2 regions of the Marivivens sp. JLT3646 genome follow, and region 2 is predicted to be linked to the other one. Evidence: riboswitches for the same ligand, from Rfam matches in the RefSeq annotation. Region 2 holds a riboswitch; the other holds the start of a gene.

Region 1 (4,568 bases), 820 kb from region 2:
CAAAGCAGTATTGTCTATGCCAATCGACTATGGATTGAACGACAGGATTGGGGTGATCCTGCGCTGAAGCTGTCCGAGCGAGCAGAGCCAGCATTAGCATTATGAATGTCTTCATGATGAATGTCTTCATGTGAAAGCTCCAAGGCCTGCGTTCTTAAAAGGGTCTGGGGTACCTATGCGGTACCCCAGGTCCATTCAGGAGTTAATTTCGAAGGTTTCTAGCCATTCGACTGCCTCTTCTCTGGATATGAAGCTGCGAGAGTAGTCCAGTGTGAACCCAGCTTGTCCTTGGCTCTGGCTTTGGAATGCCGCGAATATGGAGCCGTCTTTCAGTTCAACCTCCCAAAGGTGAACTCCGTCCCAGCCTTCTGGATCGTTGTCAGCATGATCACGCCGTAGAATTTGTAATTCCGCCTCTTCTAACAGTGATCCGTTTTCGATTGCACCGAGGCGATCACTATCGATCTCACCCGACTCCTCGAGGATGCTGACCACATCATAATCGTCGGGGTAATTGATCCACTCACTGTCTCGGTCTCTAGCACCTTCGTAATACATTCCAAGGATTGTATCGCCAGCTTCCTCATAGAGCTTTTCAGTGGGTAGGATGGTATTAATGAAGTCATATTGGGCGGGCTTTGAAGCCGCAAAGAACTCTTCAATGCTTGGGTTGTCTAGGTTGCTCATGATTAACCTCTTGCACTTTCTGCCGATCGCGGCACGAAGGCCCCTGATGCGGGGCGGATGATGGGATCTACGATAAGGAAGTCAGTCTTTCTTTCCACAGCGGCCTTGAAGTCGTTGATCCAACTTCGATCAATCAGCTTTGCGGTGGCATATCTTGGGGTGCTTGGATGTATTTGTAGATCGAGGCCTAGGCCCAGTTCCTTCGGTTCTGTGAACCAAAAATTGCTCACATCGAAAAGCGTGCAGAGTAGATCGTGCGCTTCACATGCGGGTTGGAAATAGGCGAACCAATGTTCGTACTCCCAATCATTTTCTCCAAACGGAAACCAAATGTCGTCCTCTCCGAACCAACCCTGATCGATCATCTTCCAATGAAGCGATTGAGGCATGATCTCGTAGGTGCCCTTAAACCAAATGCTATCGATGATTTCTGGTCTGACCAATGGCCTTGGCTCAGCAGGTGCATCCGTCTTGATAATGACCTGTCCTGAATGGCTCGGCTCAAAATGCAGTTCTCGCTTCACTGAGACTTGAGAAGGCGGTTCGATCCAGCCGTCAGACGATGGCTCCCCAAATGCCTCGGTCATCGTGGCAATCGCAAAAGGTGCTGATAAGAATGAGCGACGTTTCATTGTCTTTCCTCCGAAAGCGAAACTCGACAGACGGAGGAACGATCCAAGAAATGGTCGATGAGGATTTGCTCGTTTTTGCCCACAGGCCACATCCCTTCATGGAAACCACCTTGCCGAGTTCGCAGGTTGGTGTGGGCATAAGCCCAGCTCTTGATGATGAGACCGTTAAAAGGGATTTTCGTTTTTAGAGCAACTACTAAAAATTCAGAAAGATTATGAGTTTTGCTCACATTCGGCGTGTCGCTGTACGGATATTTCGGGCGGTTCTAATCAGGTCAGGCTTCTTCTAGTCAAAACAGTCGATGCACCCTGAGATTTCTGCCAATCGGACAAGATCCGCCTTATCACTTCCTGCCTGCGTGGAATTTCCTGGAGATTTCGACGGGGGTAGGGGTTACTTTTCTTCCCGCAGCCACTCAATGATGGCGCGCCGGATAACGTCCGGTCGAGATTGAGTACCTAAATTGCGGGCGCGAATTTCATCAATTTTTACAATGATATCGCGGGGTAGGCGCACGGTGACAGCTTCCGTGTCGACCGGCGGACGGCCTCTGGGCATTTTATTTGTTGACATTATTTAATCTCAATAATAATCTGCAGTTGACCCACCAAAGAGCGGCAACTCTTCGGTGGGCCGTGCCAAGAACGATCTGTTACGGAGATCATAAATGACATTAAATAATGATATCACTTCCCCATCGGGGAACCAAGCGGGTATGTCCGCAGTGTACTACGGATGTCTTCGGCTTCTGCCGCGACGTTTGCAGCAATCGGCAGACCTGCAGCAGTATGTGTCGGTCGTAAAATCCCCAGCCTTGATCGAAGAATTTCGGAAACGGGTACATAATATCCGGACGCAGGATATCGATGCTGCCCTGAAGTACGCACGGCGGTCAAAGGAGCATCCGCAGTCGGTTGAACTGAAGGCTCTTGCGGCGATTTTCACCTGTCTTTCGCAGGCGTGGTCGGGAAGCTTTGATGTCACGGCGGCGCCATATGCAGAGCAGGCAGAGATGCTGATCGAGGATGGTGTGTCTGACGATCTGGCGAGGATCATTGTCGATGCTTTTGCGGCATTGGACGCCTATGTGACGGCTTGCGCCGAACAGGCGCCTCTCGCGGCTTAACCCTCTTTTTTCCTTTAAATGGATGAGACATCTTCGCGGCTCTGGCCGTGAGGACCCAATCTCTCTGTTCCATTCGGAGGTCAGTATGACCGATGTTGTAATGTCGCCCGCAGGCGGCAAACCCAAACCTGTGCGCAGAGACCGCCGTCGCAGCCAGCGCCTAATCCCAAAGGCTTGGCTAAAATTCCCATCCTCAAAGGCCTTTTCGATCGTCGGCAGGTTCGCAAATCGGAACGACCTCTTGATCGAATGCACCCGCTGCGGGGCGCAGCAGCGGTCCAAGGTCTTTACCTGCCGCTCTGGCGTGCCGATCTGCCAGAGCTGTCTCAAAAAAAAGCGATCTACGATCGCACAAAAGGCAGGGCTGCAGTTTGTGGAGGCGGTGCCGGGAAAGCCCCACTACGGGCGGTTTCTGCTGACCTGCGGGCATCAGGTCCAGAGGCAGTTCGAGATGATCGAACGGATGGCGGCGGGCAAGACAGGCCTTCGCTGCGAGACCTGCCACGGGGCAAAAGAGCGCGATGAAGCGATGGCCCGCGGTTGGAGCCTCTTGGGTGACGATCCAGAGGGTGCTCCAAGCTATCGTCTTTATCAGCATGACGCCTGTGGGCATCAGCAACGCATTGCGCGCGGTAACCTTCAAACGGGGCGCTTCGACTGCGCGCACTGCGGGGGAGGGTGGTCCGCAAAGCCATCGTTCATCTACGTGGTGCGCCTGATCTGGGATGATCTGACGCTGATTAAGGTCGGCTTCAGCGCCAACCCCGCGATCCGCTTTCGCCAGCAGCTCGATCTGGGGTCAGAGGTCACGGTGGAGTTCCTGCGACAAGAGCCTCTTCAGAAGGGCCGCGCAGCGATCCGGCTCGAGAAGGCGTTCCATCGCCGCATGGCGAAGGACCATCCCCACGCGCGAGTACCGCTTGAGGTGTTTCAAGGGCGGATCAAGGTGGTGTCAGAGATCTACTGGCCGGAGGCTCTCAAAGAGATCGACCAGACGCTGAACGCGCTTCTGCGCGACTAAAGACACCATCCTTTCTTAAGGACAAAAACTCCTGCCCCGAGTGTCGGGGCAGGCCCAAATTCCATGTCTCTCAGGTGCTGTCATGACCTCCTTTACTCCGACCTGGCGACCACTCTTCGAAGACCTTTGCGGTGCCTTTTTTGCTGAAGACCCCCTTGGTCTGGAAGCCGACCGCACGAGCCTTTTAAAACGGCCCGATCGGCCTCTTCTCGCGCTGGCATGCCTTGCGAAAGGCCTGCAGACGATGGAGGTTCTGCGTCCCGCGTTCAAATCGGGCGCTGTGACTGTGCTCGAAGTTGAGACAGAATACCTGATCAGTGACTACTGCAGTATCATTCGCAAGGTTCTGACATCGCTGGCGCACCCAGACCCGCTCAGCGTCGTCAGCCTTGAGCGGAGTGTGAACGTCTACCGCCCCGCCGAGCGTACAGTCAGAGACCACTATTTTGAGGCGCTCGACCGACAGTGTGGCTTTGTGCTCGTGGGCTTTCCCAAAATGATCTTTCCGGAGCAGTTCCGTGGGCTGATGCCTGCGCCGATCAAAGTGCCGCCCTTTGATCGTGAGATCCTGCTGGTGGTGCTGGACGCCCTCAAGGACCGGAATATCCACTATGATCTGGCGCGCCTTCAAAAGGTGCTTCCCACGGATGACCATCTACGGACAGCCGATCCTACCGCCATGGTTCTGGCGCTGCGCAGTGAGAACATCGAGACGCTGGAGCGTTACCTGATCTCACTGGGGACAATGATCCCCGAGACGACGAACGGATCGACCGACAGCGCCGCAAACCAACACCGAGGCATCGCAGGTGTTGGGCGGGCCCAGGCCTATGCGCGTCGGTTGGTCCGCAGTCTAAAACAGTTTAAAGAGGGGCAGGGTGACTGGAGGCGGGTGCCGTCATCGCTGCTGCTGTACGGTCCACCCGGGACAGGTAAGACGTATCTCGCGAGGCAGGTGGCCGTGGACGCAGGGGTGCCGCTGCACGCGTTCAGCGTGGCTGACTTCGAAGGGGTAGGGGCGTTCAATCTCGTTTTACAGCGCATGAAGGAGAGCGTGGACGACGCGATTGGAGCGGCTCCTTGTGTCGTCTTCATCGATGA
Region 2 (4,568 bases):
CCACAGGACACACGCACCAAACCAGGTGTGATACCTAGCGTGTCTTTCTGATCCTGCGGCAAACGCTGGTGCGTTGTGGTCGCAGGGTGGGTCACCAGTGATTTGCTGTCCGCAAAGTTATTGGTGATTGTGAAAATCTTGAGCGCGTTGAGAAAACGGAAGCATTCTTCTTTGCCACCTTTCACGTCAATCGCCAGAACAGTACCGACGCCCTCGTATTGCGACTTCGCCAGTTCATACTGAGCATGACGCGGATCGAGAGGGTAGCTCACCGAGTTCAGTTTAGGATGACCTGCAAGCGCATCAGCCAACTTCAGTGCGGTTTCGGACTGCTGACCCACACGAAGGAACAAAGTATCGAGCGATTTTAGCATGACCCAAGCGTTGAACGGACTCATCGCGCCGCCTGTATGTTTAAGGTATGCCTCGACCGGCCCCCGAACGAGCTCTTTCTTGCCCAAAACCATACCGCCAAGGCAGCGGCCCTGACCGTCCACGTGTTTGGTCGTCGAATAGACAATGAGATCAACGCCCAGTTCGCCCGCGATCGAATACGCAGGCGTGACCATCGCATTGTCACACACAACAATCGCACCATTGGCGTGCGCCAGTTCGACGACTGATTTCATGTCGATCACTTCGAGCGTCGGGTTCGAAATCGATTCAAAGAAGACAACTTTGGTGTCGGGACGGATCGCAGCTTTCCACGCATCCAGATCACGACCATCGACCAGCGTCAGTTCGACGCCAAACCGCTGAAGCACGTCCTCGAGAATATAGAGGCACGATCCAAACAAAGCGCGGCTCGACACGATATGATCGCCCGCTTTGAGCATGGACATCAGCGCGCCGTTCACCGCGGCCATACCCGAAGCGGTGGCAAATCCTGCCTCAACGCCCTCAAGGTCTGCCATACGATCTTCGAGCATGGCAACAGTCGGGTTGCCATATCGTGCATAGATGAATTCGTCTTCGCCGAGTTTCACAAAACGGGCTTCAGCCTGTTCTGCCGTTTCGTAAACAAACCCCTGTGTCAGAAAGATTGCTTCTGACAGTTCGTTATACTGGCTACGACGAGTACCCGAATGCACAGCGCGAGTGCGTTTGGAAAGTTTGTCCATGTCTTTGTTCCTTACGGCCATTAAAAAACCCCTACACCGAATAAAGGGAGCAGGGGTTGGCCTGTTTCCTTTTTAGCGGCTTATTTAACGTGGCCCGCAATCCGGTTCAAATCGCCACGGCGGAGTGGTTACGCCGTTGTGACATTCTGGTCAAGGAAAACGCCTTGCAGCCCCCTGTGAAACCCGCATTGTGACCTCAACTTGCGAACAGGAGTTTCAGATGACCGCTGCAATCGATCTCTACTACTGGCCGACGCCAAACGGCAAAAAGATCACCATCGCCTTGGGCGAGATGGGCTTGGACTACAACCTGATCCCAATCAACATCGGTGCTGGCGACCAGTTTGCGCCAGACTTCCTCGCCATTGCGCCGAACAATCGCATGCCCGCCATCGTCGACCGTGATGGCCCCGACGGCGAACCTATCTCTATTTTTGAATCGGGCGCGATCCTGCAATATCTTGCGCGAAAAACTGGGAAATTCGGTGGCACGACAGAGCGTGAACGGGTGATGGTCGAACAGTGGCTGATGTGGCAAATGGGCGGCGTCGGACCGATGGCTGGTCAGGCGCATCACTTCCTCAAATACGCTCCCGATATGTCTCCGCCCCAAGTGCTCCCGTATGCGCAGGACCGTTACCGCAACGAGGTCGGCCGCCTCTATCGCGTCTTGGACAAGCAGCTTCAGGACCAAGACTATGTCTGCGGCGAATACTCCATCGCGGATATGGCGATCTATCCGTGGGCCGCGAGCTGGGAGGGTCAGCAACAAACGCTTGACGATAAACCAAACTTTGCCGCTTGGATGGCGCGCATGGCGGAACGTCCCGAAGTTGCAAAAGGGATGGAAGTCGGCGCCGAACTGCGCCAAAAGGCCTTCTCAAAAGAAGAAATGGAACGGCTGTTCAAACAAAAATGATACGTCACATCGTCTTTTTCACAGCGAAGTCAGCAGATGATCGCGACGCTGTTTTCCAAGGGCTTAAACTCTTGGAAAACATCAAACAGTGCCGCCATATCGAAATCGGGGAAAACCTGAACTCTGACCCCATCAGCCCCGATGGCCCAGACTTCATTGTCTATGCTGAGTTTGACGATACCGAACAGCTAGCAGCCTATAAGGCCGACCCGCTCTACGCTGAATCGATCCGCATTGTGCGCCCTCTGCGCGACATGCGGATCGCCGCGGATTTCTTTACTTAGGCTCTTCGATCAGGAACCGCTGGAGCGTTACGATCTGCGACCATAGGAACAAGAACAGGACCACGGGGAACGCAAAGGTTTCGAGCGTGACCCAAAGTTCCTCGCTCTGCGTGCGCCAGATGAATTCGTTGGCCGCGGCCAATCCCGCAAAAAATAAAGTCAGTCGGCGGGTGAGGATCATCCAGCCCTCGCGCTGCATAGGCAGGAACTCTCCCATCACGTATTCGAGCCAGCTCTGACCACGTAGTAGCCCGATCCCAAGCAGCAGCGAAAACAGCCCGTAAACAATCGAGGTCTTCATTTTAAAGAAGGCCTCATCGTTGAACCATGCGGTCAACCCACCGAAGAAAATCACCATAATCGCGGTGAATACTTGCATCCGTGAAAGCTTTTTCGTGAGGAACCAGAGCACCGCCATGGCTGCCAGAAGCACAGGAATAAACACGACTGCCGCGACGATAAAGCCGGAATAGTCAGTGCCCATAATGGTATAGGTGTTATCCTTGATCTTAATGTAGAGCAGGAAGAACGCCAATGTCGGCCCCAGTTCCAGCACCTGTTTCAGGATCGGATTGATCGGTTTTGCTGACATTCTAGCCTCCCATTTCCACAATGATTGCTCCGATGGCGATCAAAGTCATCAGCGCCAAACGGCGCGGCCCCACCTTTTCGCCCAAGATGAACCATCCAATCAAGGCCGCAAAAACGGTAGATGTTTCACGAAGCACCGCCGCTTCGCCGACCTTATCCAAACGCGTCGCGATCATCACTCCACCAAAGCTGATCCACCCAATCACAGCCCCAGCAAAACCGCGCCACATCAACGGGCCAATTTGCGGACGATCACCGGACTTGCGCAACTTCATGATCGCGATGATGGGCATATCGACGCCCGATAGGAAAAAGAACCACGCAAGGAAGGTGAACGGATCGGTCGCCTGACGAATGCCCCACGCGTCATAAGTCGTATACACCGCGACCATCAATCCGCAGAGCACTGCCCAAACCAGAGCGACTTTGACCCGCCAAGGGTCGATGACCTCTTCGCTCAGATTGCGTAGTGCTAAAAGGAGAATGCCCCCTGATAAGCAAGCCACGCCGAGCCACTGAACCAGCGTGAAATGTTCGTGAAAGACGACCGAGGCAAAGATCACGGTGACCAGCGGGCCAGAACCGCGTACAACGGGATAGACCACCGTGTAGGCCGCGTATTCATAGGCTAACGCCATTGTCACTTTGTAAATGAAATGGATCACCATCGCGCCAGCGAGAACGCCCCACATCGCCCCTTCGGGCCACGGGACAACGAATAGTGCGACAGGGGCTGAAACCAGCGTGAACCACAGGTCAATCGACCCACGCGCCACCCACGGATCATGTTTGCCCTTTTGCAACGCGCCAAAAGCCGCGTGTGCCAAGGCCGCCGTCAAAACCAACAATGTCGCCAGTTGTCGACCTTGGTCCGTGCCTTCGAGAGAAACGAGCCACTCACCCATTGAACAGACGGACCAGTATCGGCATTTAGTTCAGACCAACCAGCGCTTTGGCAAAATCTTCGGGATCGAAGGGCGCAAGGTCGTCGATCTGTTCACCCACACCAATCGCATGGATCGGCAGACCGAATTTGTCAGCGAGCGCGACCAGAACACCGCCTTTGGCCGTGCCGTCGAGTTTTGTCATAACGAGGCCCGATACATCCGCCAATTTCTGGAACGCATCGACCTGCATGATCGCGTTTTGCCCAGTCGTCGCATCCAACACCAGCAGCGTGTTATGCGGCGCATCGGGGTCTTTCTTGCGGATCACGCGAACGATTTTCGACAGCTCTTCCATCAAATCCTGACGGTTCTGCAAACGACCCGCCGTATCGATCATCAGCAGATCAGCGCCATCCTCGTGAGCCTTTGTCATCGCGTCAAAAGCAAGGCTCGCAGGGTCAGACCCTTCGGGCGCGGTCAAGACTGGCACGCCAGCGCGCTGCCCCCAGACCTGCAATTGTTCTACGGCCGCAGCGCGGAACGTATCGCCAGCCGCGATCACCACGGATTTACCTGCAGCCTTAAACTGGCTCGCCAATTTTCCGATGGTCGTGGTTTTGCCCGACCCATTCACACCGACCACTAATACGACCTGCGGTTTCTTCGCATAGATCGGCAGGGGACGCGCCACTGGCTCCATGATGCGGGTCACTTCATCGGCGAGAAGCTGTTTGATCTCGTCGACGGATAGCTTTTTGCCCATCCG

The links. Region 2 has a riboswitch for S-adenosylmethionine ahead of metZ (O-succinylhomoserine sulfhydrylase). Riboswitches for the same ligand answer to the same signal wherever they lie in the genome.
Region 1: it holds a riboswitch for S-adenosylmethionine, as region 2 does, so the genes downstream of both, BSK21_RS05805 (hypothetical protein) here and metZ (O-succinylhomoserine sulfhydrylase) in region 2, are expected to answer to the same signal.

Annotation. Positions count from the first base shown of each region.
Region 1 is NZ_CP018572.1:1,157,458-1,162,025, forward strand. Features, by position in the region: gene BSK21_RS05795 (hypothetical protein) at 1-130, opposite strand, end outside; gene BSK21_RS05800 (hypothetical protein) at 196-687, opposite strand; gene BSK21_RS05805 (hypothetical protein) at 690-1,319, opposite strand; SAM-I-IV-variant riboswitch at 1,383-1,481, opposite strand; gene BSK21_RS05810 (ribbon-helix-helix domain-containing protein) at 1,714-1,893, opposite strand; gene BSK21_RS05815 (hypothetical protein) at 1,988-2,446, shown strand; gene BSK21_RS05820 (GIY-YIG nuclease family protein) at 2,532-3,467, shown strand; gene BSK21_RS05825 (AAA family ATPase) at 3,550-4,568, shown strand, end outside.
Region 2 is NZ_CP018572.1:1,977,119-1,981,686, forward strand. Features, by position in the region: gene metZ (O-succinylhomoserine sulfhydrylase) at 1-1,121, opposite strand, end outside; SAM riboswitch at 1,173-1,249, opposite strand; gene BSK21_RS09850 (glutathione S-transferase N-terminal domain-containing protein) at 1,342-2,040, shown strand; gene BSK21_RS09855 (Dabb family protein) at 2,037-2,324, shown strand; gene BSK21_RS09860 (inner membrane-spanning protein YciB) at 2,317-2,916, opposite strand; gene BSK21_RS09865 (DMT family transporter) at 2,918-3,820, opposite strand; gene ftsY (signal recognition particle-docking protein FtsY) at 3,846-4,568, opposite strand, start outside.